DNA from 3 places in the Streptomyces sp. NPDC046985 genome. Region 2 is predicted to be linked to each of the others. Evidence: riboswitches for the same ligand, from Rfam matches in the RefSeq annotation. Region 2 holds a riboswitch; each other region holds the start of a gene.

Region 1 (7,754 bases), on a different contig from region 2:
CCGCGAGGACGAGGTGTACGTCGTCGTCAGCGGCCGCGCCTCGATCACGGTCGGCGCGGAGACGACCGAGGTGGCGCGGGGCAGCGTGGTGTACGTGCCGGCCGGCGTCGCCCACCGGTTCCACCACATCAGCGAGGATCTGAGGGTCCTGGTGGTCTTCTCTCCGCCGGAAGCCTGATGCGCCGTCTCGGGGTTCCCTAGGGGAACGATCAGGGGAGGACAAGGGATGCGGGACCCCCGTCGGAGCCGTTGCCGGCCCTAGCATCGACTTCAGGAAATCGACAGCGCCCGCCGCCGAGAAGCGCGGGCGGTCGACGGGATCCGGCGCTGGGCCGGCGGAGAGATGGGGATGAGGGGCATGCGAGAGGTCGTCGCGAGTCTGCCGTGGTGGGTGAAGTGGATCGCGGTGCCGGTCATCGCCCTGGTCGTCTTCGGCGGCCTGATAGCGAGCGTGCTGCACTTCGTGATCTACCTGCTGTTCAAGCTGCTGGTCTTCGTGGCCCTGGTGGGCGCCGTGATCTACGTCGCGCGGAAGTTCACGGCGGGTTCGTCCTCGCGCGACTGGTGACCGCCGGGCGGACCGGCGGCCGGTGACGCGGAACGCCGGTTCCCTCGGTGGGGGGAACATTCCCGGCCGGGCCGTCCCTGAGCGGCAGCGGACGGATAAGGTCCGGGAATCGACGCGGGGGCAGGCCCCCGCGGGCAGCGTTTCCCCACCCGTGTCCCCCGCACGGGCTGCCCCCTCGTGCTCCGGGAGTGACCCTTGGCCACGGTTGACACCGCACCCGCCCCCGCCGTATCGCACGCGCCACCGGCGCCCCGGGCGCCGGTTCCGGCGCCGTCTGCGTCGCTGCCCGCGCAGCCGCGCTCCAGACGCCCGCTGGGGCAGTCCCGCCCCGCGGTCCGGGAGCAGCGGCCCGCACCGGCCCCGCAGACCCTCATCGGCTCGGTGCAGCGGGCCATGCGCCTGCTGGAGACCGTGGCGGAGCACGCGTACGGGGTGCCGGCCAAGCAGCTCGCCCGCGAGACCGGCCTCGCCCTGCCCACCGCCTACCACCTGCTGCGCACCCTGGTGCACGAGGGCTACCTGCACCGGGACCAGGGGCTGTTCTTCCTCGGGAAGGCGGCCGAGCGGCTGAGCAGCGGCGGAGCAGAGCAGAAACGTCGCGCCACGATCGCCGAGACGCTGGCGCACTGGCGTGATGCGATCGGAGCGCCGGTGTACTACGCGAGGTACCGGGAGGGCGAGATCGAAGTCATGCACGTCTCCGGCAGCCCGGCCGCCCCGGCCGCCGAGGAGTGGGCCGACTTCCGGGAGACCGGACACGCCCATGCCGTCGGGCAGTGCCTGCTGTCCCAACTCGACGACGGCGCGCGCCGCGACCATCTGGACCGGTACCCGGTGCGGCCGATCACCCCGCACACGGTCCGTGACGAGCGGGGTCTGCTGCGGCGGCTGGAGGGGATGCCGCGGATGCAGCCGGTGACGGAGCGGCAGGAGTACGCGCCGGGAACGGTCTGCGCGGCCGTCCCCATCACCGTCGGCGCCACGGCGGCGACGGTGGCGCTCTCGCTCCCCGCCCACCAGGCCGAACGGCTGATGCCCGCGGCCCGCCAACTCCAGTACGAGGTGGGGCGGCGGGTGGGCGCCCTCGCGCTCGCTATCAGTATCTGAAAAATCACTCCTTGTGGTCTGTCGTGCACTTTCTGCAAGATATCGCCAGTGTCATAGGGATGTCTCCCGGCCAGTCGACGGCAGATGACGGGGTAGCGATGCGTGAGTCCGTACAGGCAGAGGTCATGATGAGCTTTCTCGTCTCCGAGGAGCTCTCGTTCCGCATCCCGGTGGAGCTGCGGTACGAGACCTGTGATCCCTATGCCGTGCGGCTGACGTTCCATCTGCCCGGGGACGCCCCGGTGACCTGGGCCTTCGGCAGGGAACTGCTGATCGACGGGGTGGGCGCGCCGTGCGGGGAGGGCGATGTGCGGATCTCTCCCGCCGCCGCCGACTCGCTGAGCGAGGTGCTGATCCGCCTTCAGGTCGGCGCCGAGCGGGCGCTGTTCCGCTCCTCCACGGCCCCGCTGGTGGCTTTCCTCGACCGGACGGACAAGCTGGTGCCGTTGGGCCAGGAGGGTGCTCTCGACGACTTCGACGCCCATCTCGACGAGGCCCTGTACCGCATCCTGGCCGAGGAGCAGAGCGCGGGCTGAAGCGTTTCTGCAACGCCGCGCATGCAGTGGCGTAACGCTCCTCCACGGACGCCCTCACGGCGCGCTCCGGTGCTCCGTCGGCGGACGGGGCGCCCAGGAGTCCGCACCGGCCGCCGGGTCAGCGCCGTCGGCGCCCAGCGGTCCGCGCTCTCCGGCCGGTCAGCGCTTGCGGCGCCTGCCCCGCCCCCCGCGCGCGGGCGCCGGCGCACCGGCCGCGACGCGGCCGGGGGCGTTCGCCGGCGCCGTGCGGTCGGCCGAGACCACGAGCGCCGCGAGGGCGGTGGTGACGGGCACCGAGGCGACCAGGCCGATCGAGCCGACCAGCGTGCGGACGATCTCCTCGGCCACCAGCTCGCTGTTGGCGACGGCGCCCACGCTGCTCTGCGCGATGGAGAAGAGCAGCAGCAGCGGAAGCGCGGCCCCCGCGTAGGCGAGGACGAGGGTGTTGACGACGGAGGCGATGTGGTCGCGGCCGATGCGGATGCCCGCCCGGTACAGTCCGCGCCAGCCCATCGCGGGGTTGGCCTCGTGCAGTTCCCAGACCGCCGACGTCTGCGTCACCGTGACGTCGTCGAGGACGCCGAGCGAGCCGATGATGACCCCGGCCAGCAGCAGACCGCTCATGTCGATCGACGGGTACAGGCCGTGGATCAGACCGGTGTTGTCGTCGGTGTTGCCGGTGAGCGCCGCCCAGCCGATGAACAGCGAGCCCAGGACGCCGATCAGCACCAGGGAGATGAGCGTGCCGAGCACGGCCACGGACGTGCGCGCGGACAGGCCGTGACACATGTAGAGCGCGATCAGCATGATGGCGCTGGCCCCCACCACCGCGACGACCAGCGGATTCGAGCCCTGAAGGACCGCCGGGAGGACGAACAGGTTCAGCACCAGGAAGCTGACGGCCAGCGCGACCAGCGCCATCACGCCCCGCATGCGCCCGACGACGACCACGGCGAGCGCGAACACACCGGCCAGCAGCGCCATGGGGAAACGCCGGTCGACGTCGGTGACCGAGTACTGGAGCTCCTTCGGCGCGGAGGGCTCGTAGGCGACCACGACCTTCTCGCCCTGGTGCAGTTGCCGCGGCTGGTCCGGCTGCACGATCTCGGTGAAGGTGCGCCCCGTGTCCTTGCCGGTACTGACGCGGATCGTGGCCTTCTTGCAGACCTTCGACGCCTGCGCCTGCGCGGACGCGCCCCCGGCCGTGGACGCGCCCCCGGTCGGAGCGCCGCCGGAGGCGTTCACCGACGCGCAGCTCACCTTCACCACCTGGGCGACGGTGGCCTGCTGCGTCTGCCGGTCGAAGCCGACGCCGGTGCGGTGGTGCGAGGGGGCGCCGCCGGGCCAGAGCACGACGAGACCGGCTGCCACCGCGGCGGCGAACGGGATCAGGATCGCGGCGATGACCCTGCGCAGATGCCGGGAGACCGGAGCGGCCGGGCCATGGCTGTGGCTGTGCCCGTGCCCGTCGCCGTGCCCGTGGCTCTGGCCGGGCCGGTGACCGGAGTCATGCCCGGAGCCGTGACTTGGCGCCTGCGCCTGCGCCTGCTCCCTGCTGTGCGAGGACGCGTGCTCGTCGCCAGGACGGTGGCTGTACTCGTCGCCGGGACGGTGGCCGTGCCCGGCGCCGCGTCCGCGGGACGGCTCGGGCAGTGGCTGAGGGTACTGCTGGGGCGTGGTCACGGGCGGATCCTCCCAAGAGCGGCGGGCGCCCACTGTTCTTCGCGCCATACATGACGCTAGCGTGGAGACGCCTTTGCACACGCGGGAGCTCGGAGCACCGGGCTGAGAGGGCGCTGACCTTCGCCAACGCGATGTTTCACGTGGAACGTTAGCCGTTCCCCGCGAGACGTCGACGGACGGGAATCGCTGCGCCGACCGCCGAACCTGTTACCGGGTAATGCCGGCGTAGGGAGTAGGTCTCATGACCAACGAGGACGCACGCACGCCTGCCTCCACGCAGACGTCCAACGATGAGGAGCAGAGCGCCCCGCACGGGCGGGCCGGGAGGTCCGTCGGCTGGCACAAGGCGTACGCCGAGGGCTCGCGCCCCGACCTGCGGGTGCCGGTCCGTCAGGTGCACCTGACCAACGGGAAGTCGGTCACGCTGTACGACACCTCGGGCCCGTACACCGATCCGCTCGTCGACACCGACGTCCGCAGGGGCCTGGCGCCGCTGCGGGAGAGCTGGATCACCGCCCGCGGCGACACCGAGGAGTACGCGGGCCGTCCCGTCCGCCCCGAGGACGACGGGATCAAGCACACCTCTCCGCGCGGCGGGCTGCGCAATCTCGACGCGGTCTTCCCGGGCCGTCCGCGCCAGCCCCGCCGGAGCCGCGACGGCCGAGCGGTCACACAGCTCGCCTACGCCCGACGCGGGGAGATCACACCGGAGATGGAGTTCGTCGCGCTCCGGGAGAACGTGGCGCCCGACGTCGTCCGCGAGGAGATCGCCGCGGGCCGCGCCGTCCTGCCGGCCAACGTCAACCACCCGGAGATCGAGCCGATGATCATCGGCAAGCGGTTCCTGGTGAAGGTCAACGCCAACATCGGCAATTCGGCGGTGACGTCCTCCATCGAGGAGGAGGTCGAGAAGATGACCTGGGCGACCCGCTGGGGCGCCGACACGGTCATGGACCTGTCCACCGGCCGCAACATCCACACCACCCGCGAGTGGGTGCTGCGCAACTCCCCCGTGCCGATCGGCACGGTCCCGCTCTACCAGGCCCTGGAGAAGGTCGACGGCCGGGCCGAGGAACTGACCTGGGAGATCTACAAGGACACGGTCGTCGAGCAGGCCGAGCAGGGCGTGGACTACATGACGGTGCACGCCGGTGTGCGCCTGGCGTACGTGCCGCTCACCGCGCACCGCAAGACCGGCATCGTCTCGCGCGGCGGCTCGATCATGGCCGCCTGGTGCCTGGCGCACCACCAGGAGTCGTTCCTCTACGAGCACTTCGAGGAACTGTGCGAGATCCTCGCGGCCTACGACGTCACGTACTCCCTCGGGGACGGTCTGCGGCCGGGCTCGATCGCCGACGCCAACGACGAGGCGCAGTTCGCGGAGTTGCGCACACTCGGGGAACTCAACGCCGTCGCCAGGCGTTTCCACGTACAGACGATGATCGAGGGTCCGGGCCATGTCCCGATGCACAAGATCAAGGAGAACATCGACCTTCAGCAGGAGATCTGCGATGAAGCCCCGTTCTATACGCTCGGCCCGCTGACCACGGACGTCGCGCCCGCGTACGACCACATCACCTCCGGCATCGGCGCCGCGATGATCGCCTGGTGGGGCACGGCCATGCTCTGCTACGTGACGCCCAAGGAGCACCTGGGTCTGCCCGACCGCGACGACGTCAAGACCGGCGTCATCACCTACAAGATCGCGGCGCACGCGGCAGACCTGGCCAAGGGCCACCCGGGCGCGCAGGAGTGGGACGACGCGCTGTCCGACGCCCGTTTCGAGTTCCGGTGGGAGGACCAGTTCAACCTGGCCCTCGACCCGGACACGGCACGGGAGTTCCACGACGAGACGCTTCCGGCGGAACCCGCCAAGACGGCCCACTTCTGCTCCATGTGCGGGCCGAAGTTCTGCTCGATGAAGATCAGCCAGGACATCGCGGAGCGGTTCGGCGGCGACGCGGGGAAGGGGGCCACGGCCGAGGAGGTCGCGGAGGGGATGCTGCGGAAGTCGAAGGAGTTCGCGGAGGCGGGGAACCGGGTCTACCTGCCGATCACGGAGTGAGGGCGTGGCGAGGGCGGCGCCGATGCGCTGCCCTCGTGCGTCGGCGCGTCACGCCGGGCTGAAGCGCTCCTGGTTCTGGGCCTCCGGCGCGGGGCTCCGACGGCTTTCTGCGGGGGCGGGAGGCCGTGGGATCGGTTGTGCCCGGCGCGCCGCCGTCCGACGTGCCCACCGTCAGGAGCAGCGCCGGGGACAGCGCACAGCCGAGGACCCACCCAGGGCGCCGCCTCACGAGGAGACCTCGCCGTCCTCTCGGCCGGTCTCCGAGGCGGTTCGGCGCGTGTCCGTCCCCAGGTCTCCCACACCCTCCTGAGCGAGACGTGGGGGAGCCGCGGCGATGACGTCCGGCTGCTCGTCGTCGCTCAGGCCGACTCGCCGCCTGGGCTTCCTTCGGTTCGCCGCCTGGACCTCGTTCGGATCGCAGCTCGGATCGCGCTCGTACCGCCGCCAGGATCGCGGGACCGGACCGGACCGCGGGACGGGGCCGCCGCCGGGCGGCGCGGCGGCTCGCGCCGCCCACCACGGGCGCGACCGGCGCGGCTTCCCGTGCCGTCTCGGGTGCCGGTCACTTCGGGCGTTGCTCGGGTCCGCCGAACTCCGGGCTGGTGAAGTCGGGGCTGGTGAAGCTCGGACGGGCGTGGGAGGCGCCGTCGTCGGGGCTGCTGAACCCGGGCGCGTCGTAGCCGAGGTGCGGGATGCGGCCGCTCGGCTCCGCGGGCTCGGTGCGGCGCAGCGCGGCCCGGTCGGGGGCGGCCAGGGCCTCGCGGAAGAACGGCAGGATGCCGCGTTCGAGCAGTGCCTTGTGCCAGGCGTCCCGCGTCCGGGTCAGCTCCGCGTTGAGGGCGCCGTAGCGGCCGGTCTCCGGCGAGGGGCGGTTGCGCAGGGCGGTGAGCAGCAGTCCCGTGCCCGCGACCAGGATCGCCGCGGCGGTCACCACGCCGAACACCCAGCCCGCGGTGACCATGGTCTGGCCGAAGGCGCGCGCCGGGTTCAGCATCTTCAGCAGGTACCCGACGAGCAGGAAGAGGGCCGCCGCGATGCCGGCGAGGACGGGGGCGAGGACCGCGACGACGGCCCCGGCGCCCGCGCCGGCGGTCCCGGTGACCTCTCCCACGGCGGCGGCGAGCCCGGACACGGCGCCGCCCGTCTCGCCGGCTTCCTGCCCCCCGATGCCGGGCTCGCCGGACTCGGGTTCGCGGACGGCGGGCGGTGCCGGGCGGCGCATCTCCTGGCGGACCGCGACGTAGCGGTGGTACTCGGTCGCCGCCGACGCGGTGATCAGGGCGGTGGCGTTGAGCGCCATGGTGCGAAGCTGCTCGGCGCTGAGCCGCTGTCCCACCGCGGCGAGTTCCGGGCGCAGTGGGGCGGAGCGCAGCGCCTCATCGAGGATCCGCTCGTAATCCTGGCGGTCCTCGCTCATCAGGTGCTGCGGAACGCTGTTCATGTGCATCCCCCGATGCTCCGTAGGGCTGGGGGCTCGCATGGCGGCGAGCCGTCGGGCAGAAACGGAGGGGAGTCTGCTACGGATACGCCGATGGTAGAGCCGCGACGGCGCGCGGTGACAGGGGGTTTCCACAAATTGCGGGCCGATCGGCGCGGGCGCCCGGCGCCGCCGTCGGTGGACCGAACGGTCAGGCTTCCAGCGGCAGTTGCCGGACCAGCAGCTTTCCGGACATGGTCACGCCGCCGTCCATCGCGATGGCCAGCCCGTCCGCGTAGACGTGCGGTCCCTCGACCACGGGGCCCGCGCTGTCGTCGCCGTCCTCGGAGCCCACTTCGCCCAGCAGGTAGGGAATCG
Region 2 (7,754 bases):
CGCACACGGCGCGGACCAGGAGGACGACCGGGGGGCCGCTCCGCTGGGCGGCCCCTCGCTCCACGGTGCGCCCGCGCAGCCGTACGGCATGCCGCAGGCCCAGCCGTACCCCTACGACGCGCAGCCGCAGCCTCCGCTCCACGACCCCGCGTCGTTCCAGGCGGCGCGGCCCCAGCCGCACGCGCAGCCCCATCCGGCGACGCGGCCGCCGCGCCCCCAGCCCCGGCCCTACGACATGCCGCAGCCGCCGCCCGCCCACGGGGCGGCGCCGCAGAATCCGGAGCCCATGCCCGACGCCCCGCAGCAGGCGCCAGCCCCGCAGAAGAAGAGCGCGGGCCGCGACCTGGGCGCCGCGATAGGAGTCGGCGTCGGCCTCGGCGTGGTGATCATCGCCTCGCTGTTCGTCGTCAAGGCCGTGTTCGTCGGCGTGGTCGCCGCCGCGGTGGTGGTCGGCCTGTGGGAGCTGACCAAGCGGCTGGAGGAGCGCAAGGGCGTCCACGCGCCGCTGGCGCCGCTGGCGGTCGGCGGCGCGGCGATGGTGGTCGCCGGCTACGTCCGCGGCGCTGAGGGCGCCTGGGTGGCGATGGCGCTGACCGCGCTCGCGGTCCTGGTCTGGCGGATGACCCAGCCGCCCGAGGGCTACCTGAAGGACGTCACGGCGGGCGTCTTCGCCGCCTTCTACGTGCCGTTCCTGGCCACGTTCGTGGCGATGCTGCTCAGCGCGCACGACGGCCCGTACCGCGTCCTGACGTTCCTGCTGCTCACGGTGGTCAGCGACACCGGCGCGTACGCCGTGGGCTGGCGCTTCGGCAAGCACAAGCTCGCCCCGCGGATCAGTCCCGGCAAGACCCGCGAGGGGCTGCTCGGCGCGATCTCCTTCGCGATGGCGGCCGGGGCGCTGTGCATGCAGTTCATGATCGACGACGGCGTCTGGTGGCAGGGCCTGGTGCTCGGCCTCGCGGTCGCCGTCAGCGCCACCCTCGGCGACCTCGGCGAGTCCATGATCAAGCGGGACCTGGGCATCAAGGACATGGGCACCCTGCTGCCGGGCCACGGCGGCATCATGGACCGCCTGGACTCCCTGCTCCCGACGGCCCCGGTGGTCTGGCTCCTGATGGTCCTCTTCGTCGGCGCGGCCTGACCCGCCTCCGCCGCCGACGCCCAGGCGAGCCCCCCACCGGAAACGGCGGCGGGGCTCGCCCCCGTCCCACCCGCCGAGCGTCCCCCGCCGACCGCCCCCGGCGGCTGCGCGACGGGACGTCGCCTGCGGCAGCCAGGGCACTGACGTGTCGCACGTGTCCCGCGGTCACCGGCTGCTGACAGAAAACGGACCGAGGCCCAAGGCTCGCGCCCCGGGCCTCGTATGCCGCCTCGCCGCTACAGGTGCGGACCGATCAGCAGCACCGTGATCACGGAGACCTCGTTGCCCTGCTCGTCCTTTTCGTTCGGGCCGTACATCCAGTAGACGCGCCAGGCGGAGGCCGTCTGGTTCTCTACGTAGGAGTCCCAGACCTTCTCGTTCGGCAGGTTCGGGAAGTTCTCGTACTGGTGTGAACGCAGGCCGGGGTACCTCGGGTCCCTCTGCAGGCGTCCAAGGGTGCGGCGGACCTTCTTCAGCTTCGAGAGAGTGGCGTTGCCACCTGCCACCAGCCGCTCGAGCGTGGCTTCAGCATCGTCGGAGAAGCGAAGGGTGAACAAAGGCTAGTCCTCAGTGTCGTCCTCCGCGAGGTACTGACTGAAGTCGCCGAGGTCCTTGGTCTTCCCTTCCTTCGCCTGCTGCACTCCGCGACGAACGCGATCGGCTACTTCGTGGTCTGTCCAGACCAGCAGCTCGCGCTCAGGGATGGAGACGACAGGGGTCAGCAAGAGCACGCCGTCGGGGTCTGCCTCTACTCGGTAGCGCCGGCCTGGCTTGGCTCCGGCGCGTCCGAGGGAAACGCGTCCCCGGGCGTCGACTTCGGTCTCTGCTACGACTTCGAACTCCTCGCGCGCGGTGGTCCTCATTGCTGCACTCCTTGGTGTCCGACTTCTCGGCGTTGGTCGGTCAACATCGCGGGAGAGCGCCGAGCCCAGGCGGGATCGCGATACCGGAAGCCTAGCCCAGGTGGGGCAGGTGGGCAATACCCACCTGCCCCGCCTGGGTGATCTGGGGGGCCGTCGGGTGCGGCTGTCCGTAGTCGACATTGGCCATGGTGTGGCCCATCCAGACCGAGGCGCCCAGGTGGGGGAGGCCCCGGCCGCTGACGGCCGCCGGGGCTTGGGGTGGGCGTGTTGGGGAGCTTTCGGTCGGTTCGGAGGTCTGCTTGGGGTGGGGTCAGATCCAGTGGGGGACGTTCTCTTCGGTGTAGCGGGCGCCGAAGCCGCCGGTGGGGAGGATCTCGCGGATCGCGGCGAGGTCGGCCTCGGTGAGGGTGACGTCGGCGGCGTGGGCGTTCTCCTCCACGCGGGCGGCGCTGCGCGTGCCCGGGATCGGGACGACGTGCTCGCCCTGGGCCAGCAGCCAGGCGAGAGCGAGCTGCGAGACGGTGATGCCCTTGGCGGCGGCGAGCTGGGTGAGCAGGGCCACCGCTTCGACGTTCTTCTCGAAGGCGCCGGGCTGCCAGCGCGGGTCGGTGTTGCGCATGTCGGAGGCGTCGTACTGGCCGGCGGGCTTCGCGGCGCCGGTGATGAAGCCGCGGCCGAGAGGGGAGTAGGCGACGAAGCCGATGCCGAGTTCCTCCAGGGTGGGGAAGAGCTGTTCGACGTCGCGCTCGAACAGCGAGTACTCGGTCTGGAGGACCGAGACCGGCTGGACGGCGTGCGCGCGGCGGATGGTCTGCGGGCCGGCCTCGCTGAGCCCGAAGTACTTCACCTTTCCCGCGTCGATCAGCTCCTTGACGGTCCCGGCGACGTCCTCGATCGGCACGGCCGGGTCGACGCGGTGCTGATAGAGGACGTCGATGTGGTCGACGCCCAGGTAGCGCAGGCTGTTGTCGGCGACCTTGCGGATGTTGTCCGGGCGGCTGTCCAGCCCGAAGCCGCGCTCCTCGAAAGTGAAGCCGAACTTGGTGGCCAGGACCACCTCGTCGCGAAAGTCCTTGACGGCCTTGCCGACCAGGATCTCGTTGGACCCGGCGCCCCAGCCGTAGAGCTCGGCGGTGTCGAAGAAGGTGACGCCCAGGTCATGGGCGCGGCGGATGGCGGCGATGCCCGCATCCTCGTCGCCTGGGCCGTAGGCCATGGTCAGGCCCATCGAGCCGTAGCCGATCGCGGAGACGGTCAGGCCCTGGGCGCCTAGTGTCCTGTGCTGCATGAGAAGCTCCCGACGTCAAACCAAACTGTTCGGTTTGAAGTCTAGGCCGACCGCGGCCCTGTGCCAAACCGAACAGTTCGGTCAGGTAGCGTGGGAGGCATGACTCCCCAGGTCCGCACCGACTCGGCCCGCGACCGCATCGTGACCGCGGCCAAGGCCGAGTTCTCCCAGCACGGGATCGCCGGAGCACGCATCGACCGGATCGCCAAGGCCGCCAGGACCAGCAAGGAACGCGTCTACGCCTACTTCCCCAGCAAGGAGGCCCTCTACCGGTTCGTCTCCGCGCAGGAGCTGGCGGCCGTGGCCGAAGCGACCCGCCTGGACCCCGCGGACCTGCCCGGCTACGCAGGCCGCGTCCATGACTACTTCGCCGCCCACCCCGAACGGTTCCGCCTCATGACCTGGGGACAACTGGAGCTCGGCGCCGGCGACTCCCTCCCCGACGACGCCCTCCGGGAGACGGTGGCCCGCAAGGTCCAGCGGGTGCGCGACGCCCAGGAAGCCGGCCGGTTGGACGCCGGCTGGGACCCGGTCGACGTCGTCGTCTTCGTCAGCCAGCTCGCCATGGCCTGGGCCGCCCAGCCCGACCTGCTGCCTCCGCCCGGCGACGGACGCGCCGCGTTCTTGGCCGCGCGCCGAGCCGCCGTCGTCGCCGCCGTCGAGCGCCTCTTCCCCGCGACCACGGGGAACTGACCGCACGCCGGGCACTCGCCCGGCGTCTCGCCTCGGCGACGGGCTTGCGCGCCGACGGCCGCAGGCCACCCCAGTCGATCTGCGACACTGGTACCACCATGCCCAAGCCCGGAGAACTCATTTTCGTCGCCCCGCGCGGAGCCCAGAAGCCGCCGCGGCACCTCGCCGACCTCTCGCCCGCCGAGCGCAAGGAGGCCGTCGCCGCGATCGGGGAGAAGCCGTTTCGCGCCAAGCAGCTCTCGCAGCACTACTTCGCGCGGTACGCGCACGACCCGCAGCAGTGGACCGACATCCCGGCCGGGGCGCGCGGCAGGCTCCAGGAGGCGCTGCTCCCGGAGCTGATGACGGTCGTGCGGCACCTGTCGACCGACGAGGGCGCCACCCGCAAGACGCTGTGGCGGCTGTTCGACGGCACGCTCGTGGAGTCGGTGCTCATGCGCTACCCGGACCGGGTGACCATGTGCATCAGCTCGCAGGCCGGCTGCGGGATGAACTGTCCGTTCTGCGCGACCGGACAGGCCGGACTGGACCGCAACCTGTCGACCGCCGAGATCGTGCACCAGATCGTCGACGGGATGCGGGCGCTGCGCGACGGCGAGGTCCCGGGCGGTCCGGCGCGGCTGTCCAACGTCGTGTTCATGGGCATGGGCGAGCCGCTGGCCAACTACAAGCGCGTGATCGGCGCCGTCCGCGCGCTGACCGACCCCGAGCCCGACGGGCTGGGGCTGTCGCAGCGCGGGATCACCGTCTCCACGGTGGGCCTCGTCCCGGCGATCCACCGGTTCGCCGACGAGGGCCTCAAGTGCCGCCTCGCCATCTCCCTGCACGCGCCGGACGACGAGCTGCGCGACACCCTCGTCCCGGTCAACACGCGCTGGAAGGTGCGGGAGGTGCTGGACGCCGGGTTCGACTACACGGCGAAGTCCGGCCGCCGGCTGTCCATCGAGTACGCGCTGATCCGGGACGTCAACGACCAGGCCTGGCGCGGCGACCGGCTCGGCCGCATGCTCAAGGGCAGGCCGGTGCACGTCAACCTGATCCCGCTCAACCCGACGCCGGGCTCGAAGTGGACCGCCTCGCGGCCCGAGGACGAGAAGGCGTTCGTGGAGGCCGTCGCCGCGCACGGCGTGCCGGTGACCGTCCGGGACACCCGGGGCCAGGACATCGACGGGGCGTGCGGTCAGCTCGCCGCCACCGAGCGGTAGCCGGACGGTACTCTGAGGCCGTACACACCTTCATATTCCGACAGGGGAGCGCCACAGCGCTGAGAGTGCGGCCCGGCCGCAGACCCTCTGAACCTCGCCCAGGTCATTCTGGGTAGGAAGTTCGGTCATCACTCAAGCTGTTGTGCCCTGCCCGGGAACCCGCCGCGGAACCCGGGCAGGGCCGCGTCTCTTCCTGGCCGTCACCCAGGAGGACATCAGTGCATCGCACCACGTTCGTCGCCGCGGCCCTCGGCCTCGGCCTGGTCACGCTGTCCGCGTGCGGGTCGTCCGACGGCCGCGCCGGCGCGGACTCCACGACGGTGACCCTCGTCAGCCACGACTCGTGGGCCGCCTCCAAGAGCGTCATAGCGGCCTTCGAGAAGAGCTCCGGCTACACCGTCAAGGTGCTCAAGGACGGCGACGCGGGCCAGGCCGTCAACAAGGCCATCCTCACCAAGGACGACCCGCAGGGCGACGTCTTCTTCGGCGTCGACAACACCCTGCTCTCCCGCGCCCTCGACAACGGGCTGTTCCAGCCGTACCGGGCGAAGGACGCCGACCTGGTCCAGCCCCAGTACCGGGTCGACGAGGCCCGGCGCCGGGTCACGCCGATCGACACCGGCGACATCTGCGTCAACTACGACAAGAAGTACTTCGCCGACCACCGCCTCGCCCCGCCCGCCTCCTTCGCCGACCTGCTCAAGCCGCAGTACAAGAACCTCCTCGTCACCGAGAACGCCGCCGCCTCCTCGCCCGGCCTCGGCTTCCTGCTCGGCACCGCCGCGCGGTACGGGGACGGAGGCTGGCAGGGCTACTGGAAGAAGCTCAAGGCCAACGGCGTGAAGGTCGTCGACGGCTGGGAGCAGGCGTACGACCAGGAGTTCTCCGGATCCGCCGGAGGCCGCAAGGCGGGAGGCGACCGGCCCCTCGTCGTCTCCTACGCCTCCTCCCCGCCCGCCGAGGTCGTCTACGCCGACCCCCGCCCCAAGACCGCGCCGACCGGGGTGGCCTACGGCACCTGCTTCCGGCAGGTCGAGTACGCGGGACTGCTGAGCAACGCGAAGGACTCCCGGGGCGGGAAGGCGTTCCTCGACTTCCTGCTCACCCGGCGGTTCCAGGAGGACATGCCGCTGAACATGTTCGTCTACCCGGTGCGCCAAGGCGCCCAGACGCCAAAGGAGTTCACCGCCTACGGACCGCAGGCGAAGGACCCCGAGACGCTGGCGCCCGACCGGATCGCCGCCCATCGCGACCAGTGGGTCAAGTCGTGGACCTCGCTCGTACTGAAGTAGCCCGCCCGCGCGCCCGCCGCCGGGGGAACGCGGCGCGGCTCGGCCTGATGGCCGTGCCCGTCGCGTTCTTCGCGGCGTTCTTCGCCTACCCCGTGGCCGCGATCGTCCGGCGCGGCCTCAAGGTCGACGGCGCCTGGCGGCTCGGGCGGATCGCCGACGTGCTGGGGCAGTCCGACATCCGGCACGTGCTGTGGTTCACCGCCTGGCAGGCGGTCGCCTCCACCGCGCTCACCCTGCTGATCGCCCTGCCCGGCGCGTACGTCCTGGCCCGCTACGACTTCCCCGGCCGGCGCCTGCTGCGGGCGCTGGTCACCGTGCCGTTCGTGCTGCCCACCATCGTGGTCGGCGCCGCCTTCCTCGCCCTGCTCGGGCGCGGCGGCCTGCTCGACGAACTGTGGGGCGTGCGCCTGGACACCACCGTGTGGGCCATCCTCCTCGCCCACGTCTTCTTCAACTACGCCGTCGTGGTGCGGACCGTGGGCGGCCTCTGGTCCCAGCTCGACCCGCGGCAGGAGGAGGCCGCGCGGGTGCTCGGCGCCTCGCCGCTGACCGCCTGGCGCAAGGTCACCCTGCCCGCGCTCGCCCCCGCCGTCGCGGCCGCCGCGCTGATGGTGTTCCTGTTCACCTTCACGTCCTTCGGCGTGGTGCAGATCCTGGGCGGCCCCGCCTTCTCGACGCTCGAAGTCGAGATCTACCGGCAGACCTCGGAGGTCTTCGACCTGTCCACGGCGGCGGTCCTCACCCTCGTGCAGTTCGTGGCGGTGGGCGCCGTCCTCGTCGTGCACGCCTGGACCGTACGGCGCCAGGAGAGCGCGCTGCGGCTCGTCGGCGCCGCCGGAGCCGCCCGCCGTCCGCGCGGCGCACGCCAGTGGGCGCTGCTCGCCGGTGTGCTCGCCACCGTCGCCGTGCTCCTGCTGCTGCCGCTCGGCGTGCTGGTGCGCCGCTCGCTCACCGCGCCCGGCTTCGGCTACTACCGGGCGCTGACGAACGCGGACGGCGGCGTCTTCCTCGTCGCCCCGATCGACGCCGTCGGCGTCTCGCTGTCCTACGCCGCCGCGGCCACCGGCATCGCCGTGGTCGTCGGCGCCCTGGCCGCCGCCGCGCTGACCCGGCGGGACGCCGGCCGGATCGTCCGCGGCTTCGACGCGCTGCTGATGCTGCCGCTCGGCGTCTCGGCGGTCACCGTCGGCTTCGGGTTCCTGATCGCGCTGGACGAACCGCCGCTGGACCTGCGCGACTCCTGGATCCTGGTCCCGCTCGCGCAGGCGCTGG
Region 3 (7,754 bases), on a different contig from region 2:
CGCGGCTTCTGGGAGGAGCGCGGCTACCACAACGTCGGCGACCCCTGGAAGGAGCAGCGCTACTCCTACCAGGAGACCCCGGGGGACGGCCCCGAACTGTGACGGCGGGGAGCGGCCCCGAACTGTGACGACGGGGGACGGCTCCGCACTGTGACGGCAGGGGACGGCCCCGAACTGTGACGGGCCGCCCAGCGCCGCGCCCGCTCAGCCGTCCCTGAGCTTCTTCAGCCGCTCCACGTCCGCCGCGTGCCCCTCCCTGCCGCCCGGTGTCTCGATCACCAGCGGCACGCCCTCGGTGGCCGGGTGGGTCATCAGCGCACGGAAGGGCGCCTCGCCGATGCGGCCGGCGCCGATGTTCGCGTGCCGGTCCTTGCGGGCGCCCGCCGCGTCCTGGGAGTCGTTGGCGTGGATCAGCTTCAGCCGGTCCGCGCCCACCGTGTCCGCCAACTGGTCCAGCGTCCGGTGCACGCCGTCCGGTTCGCTCAGGTCGTGCCCGGCGGCGAACACGTGGCAGGTGTCCAGGCACACGCCCAGCTTCGGATGGGCGTCCAGCGCCTCGAAGTACGGCCCGAAGTCCCAGATCCGCGCGCACAGCGAGGCGCCTTGCCCGGCGGTCGACTCCAGCAGCAGGAACGGGTCGTCGTCCTGCGTCAGCTCGTCGAGCAGCGGCAGCAGCAGCTCGCGCACCTGGCGCAGCGCGGCGGACCGCTCCCGGCCGCCGGTGGCGCTGCCCGTGTGCACGACCACGCCCCGCGCGCCGATCTCCCGCCCGCGCCGCAGCGAGTGCCGCAGCGACACGACGGAGCGCTCGGCCGTCGCCTCGGTGTGCGAGCCGAAGTTGATCAGGTAGGGCGCGTGGACGTAGGCCGGGACCGACTCCTCGGCGCAGGCCGCGCGGAACGCCTCGTCCTGCCGCGGGCTGCCCGCCGGCGTGGCCCAGCCGCGCGGGTTGGCGACGAAGACCTGTACGGCCTCCGCCTTCAGCTCACGGGCGTAGGACAGGCCCACCGAGTGCAGGCCGCCCGCGACGGGGATGTGGCCGCCGATCGGATTGCGGGCGCGGCCCGCGACGCCGGAGGCGGGCGCGCCGGGCGTATCGGGTGTGCCGGGCGTGTCGGGTGTGCCGGAGGAGGACGTGCTGCTCACCCGTTCAGGGTGTCACGGGACCGGAACGATCATGACCAGAGGCCCTGGTCCGGGCCATGAACCGGGCCCTGGACCTCGGTCTCATACCCCCGGCAGGGGTTGTCCCGCCCCACGGGGATCGTCCCCCGGCGTCGCTCGCCGGGAACGGCGGTCACCTGATGGTGAGCGTTATCGTCGAGCCCTTCGGCGCCTGGTCGCCGCCGCCGACCGACTGCCGCTTCACGGTGTCGCCGAACAGCCCGAGGATGCCGCGGTCGTCCTCGGCCTGGAAGCCGGCCTTCCGCAGCGTGCGATGCGCGTCGTCGACGCTGTCGCCGGTCACGTCGGGGACCTGGGCCATCTCCGGTCCCTTGGACAGCGTCAGCGTCACCGTGTCGCCCTCGGCGGCCTCGTCGCCGCCGGACGGCGTCTGCTGGGCGACCTGCCCCTTGTCGTAGTCGGAGGTGACCTGCTCGTCGACGACGCGCACCTTCAGGCCCGCGTCCTTCAGGTCGGACGTCGCCTCGTCGGAGCCCTCGCCGGTGACGTCGGGCACCTCCAGCGGGCGGCCCTTGCTGACGACCAGCGCGACCGCCGACCCCGCGTGCCGCTCGGCGCCCGGCGCCGGGTCGGTGCCGACCACGGCGCCGCCCTCCACGTCCTCGTCGAACCTCCGGCTGACCATGCCCGGCTCCAGACCGGCCTTCTTCAGCGCCTGCTGCGCCGCGTCCAGCGAGCGGCCCGCCAGGTCGGGCACCCGCACCTTCTCCGGCCCGTCGGAGAGGGTGAGGGTCACCGCGTCGTTGCTGCGGATCCGGTGGCCGGCCCCCGGGTCCGTGCTGATCACCGTGCCGCGCTTGACCGTGTCGCTGTAGGCGTGCCGTACGCCCTTCACGTCCAGACCGGCCGAGCCCAGCCGCTGCCTGGCCTGCGCCTCGGTCTTCGCCAGCAGCGGCGGGACCTTGGTGAACTGCCCGGAGTTGATGTACCAGACGCCGCTGACCAGGCCCAGGGCGAGCAGCGCGGCGACGACGGCGGTCAGCGGCCCGCGCCGGGTCCGGCGGCGCCGGCGACGCGGCTCCGGCGGAGGGCTCTCCAGGAGGCTGGTGCGGTGGAGGGCGTCCTCGGCCCGCGGCTCGTCCCCGTCGACGGGCAGCGACCGCATCGCCGTGAGGGCGCGCGGCAGCACGCTCGTGCGGTCCTGGGCGTTGTCGTGCCCCGGGGCCAGAGCCTGCGGCGGGAACGCGTCCAGTTGCTCCGGGCGCAGCCCGGCGCGCGCCTCGCGGACCCGCGCCAGCAGCGCCACCGCGTCGTGCGGGCGGGCGTCCGGGACGCGCGCGGCGGCCGCCGCGACCAGCGCGTCCAGCTCGGGCGCCAGTCCCGGCACGGCCGCGGACGGGGCGGCCACGTCCTCGTGCAGATGCTGGTAGAGCACCTGGGCGGGGCTGTCGCCCTGGTGCGGCTTGCCGCCGGTCAGCATCTCGTACAGCACGACCCCGCACGCGTACACGTCGGCCCGGGGGTCGGCGGCGCCGTGCTCGATCTGCTCCGGGGCGAGGTAGGAGACCGTGCCGAGGATCGCGCCGGTGGTGTGGGTGACCGTGTCCACGCCCCGCACCAGGCCGAAGTCCGCGACCTTGACCCGGCCGTCGTCCCCGATCAGGACGTTCTCCGGCTTCATGTCGCGGTGCACGAACCCGGCCCGGTGCGCGGCGCCGAGCGCGGCCAGCACCGGCTCCATGATGTCCAGCGCGGCGCGCGGCTGAAGCGCCCCCCGCTCGCGCAGCACGTCCCGCAGGGTGCAGCCCGCCACGTACTCCATGGCCAGGTAGACGTACGAGCCGTCGGCGCCCTGGTCGAAGACCTGCACCACGTTGGGGTGGTCCAGGCGGGCCACCGACTTCGCCTCCCGGATGAACCGGTCCACGAAGGAGCCGTCGGCCGCGAGCGAGGGGTGCATCACCTTGAGCGCGAGGACGCGGTCCAGACGGGTGTCCAGGGCCCGGTACACCGTGGCCATCCCGCCGACGGCGATCCGCGCGTCGACGCGATACCGGCCGTCGAGCACCTGGCCGACGAGAGGGTCCTGAAGCGTATCCACGCTGGCGAGTGTACGAGCCGGGACCGACACAGAGGCTCGTCGACAGGGCCCAGCGGCGGTACTGGGGCAGACCTGTGACGCTTCTCCCACCTACCGGAGGGGGCCCGGACGCGTCCGGATCACGCACGGAAAACGCCCTCTAAACCCCCCGAACGCGCGCTGGACGTGGACCGGAGGCGAGCGGGGGGCGGATGGGAAGCGGACCGGAAGCGGTTCGGACGCACGAGGGCCTGGGGTCGCCGCCAGGCCGTGAGCGGGAAGCGGACCAGAAGCGTCCGGATGTACGAGCCCGGGGTCGCCGCCAGGCCGCGGGCGGCCCCCGATCAGGTCGTCGCCGGGTCCGTCGCCGGGCCATGAGCCGGTTCCAAGGCCGGGTCCAGGGCGGGGTCCGGGAAGGCGGGCCGCTCCGGGTCCAGCCGGGCCAGCCCCTCGGTCGGCGAGGACGCCTCGGCGAAGCGCCGCCTCGGGATGCGTCCCGCCCCGTAGGCCAGTCGGCCCGCCGTCACCGCGTGCCGCATCGCCTCGGCCATCCGCTCCGGGTGCTGCGCCCGGGTCACCGCCGAGGCCAGCATCACCCCCGCGCAGCCCAGCTCCATGGCGAGCGCCGCGTCGGAGGCCGTCCCGGCGCCCGCGTCCAGGATCACCGGCACGCGCGCGTGCTCGACGATCAGCTCGAAGTTGTGCGGGTTGCGGATGCCGAGGCCGGAGCCGATCGGCGAGCCCAGCGGCATGATCGCCGCGCAGCCCGCGTCCTGGAGGCGGCGCGCGAGCACGGGATCGTCGTTGGTGTACGGCAGCACCGTGAAACCGTCGTCGACCAGCGTCTCCGCCGCGTCCAGCGTCTCGATCGGGTCCGGCAGCAGGGTCCGCTCGTCGGCGATGACCTCCAGTTTGACCAGGTCGGTGCCCAGCGCCTCGCGCGCCAGGCGGGCGGTGAGCACCGCCTCGCCCGCGGTGAAGCAGCCCGCCGTGTTGGGCAGCACGCGGATGCCCAGCCGGTCCAGCACCGAGAGCACCGAGCCGTGCACCGAGGGGTCGACCCGGCGCATCGCGACCGTGGTCAGCTCCGTGCCGGAGGCTGCCAGCGACCGTTCCAGCACGTCCAGGCTGGGGGCGCCGCCGGTGCCCATGATCAGTCGGGAGCCGAAGGACGCGGCGCCCAGGAGCAGCGGATCGTCGGCCATGGGTCAGCCTCCCTGTACGGCGGTCAGGACTTCGACGCGGTCGCCGTCGGCCACGGGCGTGGACGGCCACTGCGCGCGCGGGACGACGGTCTCGTTGAGGGCGGCGGCCACTCCGGAGGGCGCCGCGGTCAGGCTCCGCACGACCGCGTCCAGAGCCGTGCCGGGCGGGATCTCACGGGGCTCGCCGTTGACGGAGACGTTCATGCCGGCTGCTCCGAGAGGTCGGCGGCGAAGCGCCGCGGGGTGAACGGACGGGCCTCTTCCGGCAGGTCGCCGGAGGTCAGGACGTGCGCCATGACGTCGCCGGTGACCGGGGTGAGCAGCACGCCGTTGCGGTGGTGCCCGGTGGCCAGCAGCAGCCCGTCGAGACCGGTCGGTCCGAGCAGCGGCGCGTTGTCCGGCGATCCGGGGCGCAGCCCGGCCCGGGTCTCGGCCAGCGGCAGCTCGGTGATGCCGGGCACCAGCTCGTGCGCGTCGCGCAGCAGCCCGTACACGCCGCCCGCCGTCACCGTGGTGTCCCAGCCCAGCTCCTCGCTGGTGGCCCCGACGACCAGTTCGCCGCTCAGCCGCGGCACCAGGTAGACGTGGCTGCCGCGCACCACGGCCCGCACGGTCCGGCTAAGGAACGGCGCGTATCGCGGGGGCACGGTCAGCCGCAGCACCTGCCCCTTCACCGGCCGCACCGGCGGCAGCACCTCCCGCGGCACCCCGGCGAGCCGCCCGCTGAGGCTCCCTCCGGCCAGCACCACCTGCCCCGCCTCCAGCACGGCGCCGTCCCGCAGCACACAGCCCGCGGCCCGGTCCCGTACCACCGTGAGCCGGTCGGCCCAGGAGCGGTGGAAGACCGCCCCGGCCCGCTCGCAGGCGGTCACCAGGGCGGCCGCGAGCCGCCGCGGATCGATCTGGTGGTCGCCGTCGGCCCGGAGCCCGCCGCGCACGCCCGGCGCCAGCATCGGCTCCAGGCGCCGGCACTCCCGCCCCGTCAGCCACTGCGACGCGAGACCCGAGGCCCGCTGGAGGTCGTGCACCTCCCGCAGATGGGCCCGGTCGTCGGCGTCCAGGGCGACGGCGAGCGTGCCGCAGCGGCGGTAGCCGAGATCGTGCCCGGTCAGCTCGCTCAGCTCGGCCGCGAAGTCGGGGTAGCGGCGGGCCGAGGCCAGGTTCAGGCCGAGCAGCGTCTGCTCGCCGTGGTGCAGCTCCGTGACGGCGGCCAGCATCCCGGCGGCCGCCAGCGCCGCCCCGCCGCCCGGCTCGGGGTCCACCACGGCCGTGACCAGGCCGCGCTGCGCCGCGCGCCAGGCCGTCACCAGCCCGATGATCCCGCCCCCGATGACGAGGACGTCTGACGTACGTGGCAAGGACATGGGCGTCCAGCCCCTCCCTTCGCCGGCATGACCCGGATCAGGTTCGTACGGTCGGAGGCCGCCAGCCTCCCTCTCAGCCCGGTGCGTCCGGGCTCCCGCGAGTGCTTGTACGGCAGCCACCCTAGTGCCGCGTCCGCGAAAGTTCACCGGCGCGCACGCCTTCCCGGCCACAGCACGGGCTCGCCGGGCAGCACCCGTAGCGCTCGCCGGGCAGCGCGCCCGTAGCGGCGGCGCACGCGCGCGAGGGCGCCGCGCGCGCCGATGGGAGCCGCGCTGGCCGCGTGAAGCCGCCCGTGCCGCGTGGCGCCGCCCGCGTGCCGTGCGGATCCGGGCCGCCCGTGCGGGCGGCGACGTCGTACGCGGTCGCCCGCGCGGGCGGCGACGACGTACGCGGTCGCCCGCGGGGTAGGAGGCAGGGAGACCGCCGCTCGGCTTCCGCCGCCTCCGGTCCGGGCGCGGCGGCACGTCGTCCCCGGGACGCCGCGTGCCGACGGCGGCGGAACCGCCCGGCGGGCGGCTGCGGCAGGGGGAGGGCAGGGCGTGGGAGTCGCGGGCGGGGAGCGGTACGAGCGCGTGCGGAGCAGGTGCGGCGTCAGGTCCGGTGTGCAGCGAGTCACCCTGCCGGGCCGCAGACTGACCGTACGTCAGGTGGCTATGGTGATCGGGTGAGCGAGCAGACGCAGGAACACGGCACGTCACAGCCGCGGCGCGTGGTCGTCGCGGGCGCGGGCATGGCCGGCGTGCAGACCGCGGTCGCCCTGCGCGAGCAGGGCTTCACCGGCGACGTCACCGTCATCGGCGCCGAACCCCACCAGCCCTACGACCGGCCTCCGCTGTCCAAGGCGGTCCTGCTGGGCAAGGCGGACGGCTCCGCGTTCGAGATCGACTTCGCCTCGCTCGGCCTCGACCTGCGGCTCGGCTGCGAGGCGCTCGCCGTCCGCGCCGAAGCCCATGTGCTCGACACCTCCGACGGACCGGTCCCCTACGACGCGCTCGTCCTCGCCACCGGCGCGGAACCGATCCGCCTCCCGGGCGCCGAGGACACCCCCGGGGTGCACCTGCTGCGCACCCTGGACGACGCCGAGCGGCTGCGGCCGGTGCTCACCGAGCAGCACGACGTCGTGGTCGTCGGCGCCGGCTGGATCGGCGCCGAGTTCGCCACCGCCGCACGCGAGGCGGGCTGCGCCGTCACGGTGGTCGAGGCCGCCGACCGGCCGCTCGTCGGGGCGCTGCCCGCTGAGGCGGCCGCCCCGATGGCCGGCTGGTACGCCGACAGCGGCGCCGTGTTGCGCACGAACGCGCGCGTGGAGCACGTGGAGCCCGGCGCCGTGGTGCTCGACGACGGCTCGCGGCTGCCCGCGGGCGCCGTGGTCGTCGGCATCGGCGCCCGCCCGGCCACCGGCTGGCTCGTCGGCTCCGGCATCGAGCTGGGCGAGCACGGGGAGGTGCTCGCCGACGACGGCCTGCGCACGTCCGCGCCGGACGTGTACGCGGTCGGCGACTGCGCCTCCTTCCCCTCCGCGCGGTACGGCGAGCGCCTGCTGGTCCACCACTGGGACAACGCCCTGCAAGGACCGCGCACGGTCGCCGCCAACGTGATCGGCCTCACCCCCTCGGTCTACGACCCGGTGCCGTATTTCTGGTCCGAGCAGTTCGGCCGCTTCGTGCAGTACGCCGGTCACCACACCGGCGCCGACGCCGCGGTCTGGCGCGGCGAGCCGTCCGGACCGGCCTGGACGGTCTGCTGGCTGCGCGAGGGTCGCCTCGTCGCCCTGCTGGCGGTCGGCCGGCCACGGGACCTGGCGCAGGGCAGACGGCTCATCGAGGCGGGCGCGCTGATGGACCCCGCCTTGCTGGCGGACCCGGCCCGGCCGCTGAAGGCGGCGACGGCTTAGGCGCCTCCGCCGGGCGCCTCCGCCTGGAAGCGATCTGACGACCCTGCCTGGACGTGGCTTGGACATGGCCCAGAGGTGAGCCGGC

What was found. A riboswitch is a leader RNA that binds a small molecule or an ion and turns the genes downstream of it on or off. The one in region 2 is predicted to bind thiamine pyrophosphate.
Region 1: linked by a shared signal. The riboswitch ahead of thiC (phosphomethylpyrimidine synthase ThiC) and the one ahead of ABZ861_RS17050 (thiamine ABC transporter substrate-binding protein) in region 2 are both predicted to bind thiamine pyrophosphate.
Region 3: linked by a shared signal. The riboswitch ahead of thiO (glycine oxidase ThiO) and the one ahead of ABZ861_RS17050 (thiamine ABC transporter substrate-binding protein) in region 2 are both predicted to bind thiamine pyrophosphate.

Annotation. Positions count from the first base shown of each region.
Region 1 covers NZ_JBEYWK010000010.1:229,522-237,275, reverse strand. Annotated here, with positions in the region: gene ABZ861_RS15880 (cupin domain-containing protein) at 1-178, shown strand, start outside; gene ABZ861_RS15875 (DUF5326 family protein) at 359-568, shown strand; gene ABZ861_RS15870 (helix-turn-helix domain-containing protein) at 881-1,675, shown strand; gene ABZ861_RS15865 (SsgA family sporulation/cell division regulator) at 1,774-2,211, shown strand; gene ABZ861_RS15860 (YibE/F family protein) at 2,371-3,894, opposite strand; TPP riboswitch at 3,966-4,143, shown strand; gene thiC (phosphomethylpyrimidine synthase ThiC) at 4,136-5,959, shown strand; gene ABZ861_RS15850 (hypothetical protein) at 6,522-7,406, opposite strand; gene ABZ861_RS15845 (metallophosphoesterase) at 7,588-7,754, opposite strand, start outside.
Region 2 covers NZ_JBEYWK010000012.1:34,986-42,739, reverse strand. Annotated here, with positions in the region: gene ABZ861_RS17080 (phosphatidate cytidylyltransferase) at 1-1,141, shown strand, start outside; gene ABZ861_RS17075 (hypothetical protein) at 1,378-1,647, opposite strand; gene ABZ861_RS17070 (hypothetical protein) at 1,702-2,004, opposite strand; gene ABZ861_RS17065 (aldo/keto reductase) at 2,315-3,292, opposite strand; gene ABZ861_RS17060 (TetR family transcriptional regulator) at 3,392-3,985, shown strand; gene rlmN (23S rRNA (adenine(2503)-C(2))-methyltransferase RlmN) at 4,084-5,190, shown strand; TPP riboswitch at 5,223-5,327, shown strand; gene ABZ861_RS17050 (thiamine ABC transporter substrate-binding protein) at 5,409-6,482, shown strand; gene ABZ861_RS17045 (iron ABC transporter permease) at 6,458-7,754, shown strand, end outside.
Region 3 covers NZ_JBEYWK010000002.1:139,206-146,959, forward strand. Annotated here, with positions in the region: gene ABZ861_RS03225 (sulfite oxidase-like oxidoreductase) at 1-102, shown strand, start outside; gene ABZ861_RS03230 (deoxyribonuclease IV) at 205-1,047, opposite strand; gene pknB (Stk1 family PASTA domain-containing Ser/Thr kinase) at 1,298-3,226, opposite strand; partial or broken gene ABZ861_RS03240 (thiazole synthase) at 3,619-4,410, opposite strand; gene thiS (sulfur carrier protein ThiS) at 4,414-4,614, opposite strand; gene thiO (glycine oxidase ThiO) at 4,611-5,774, opposite strand; TPP riboswitch at 5,772-5,883, opposite strand; gene ABZ861_RS03255 (FAD-dependent oxidoreductase) at 6,440-7,669, shown strand.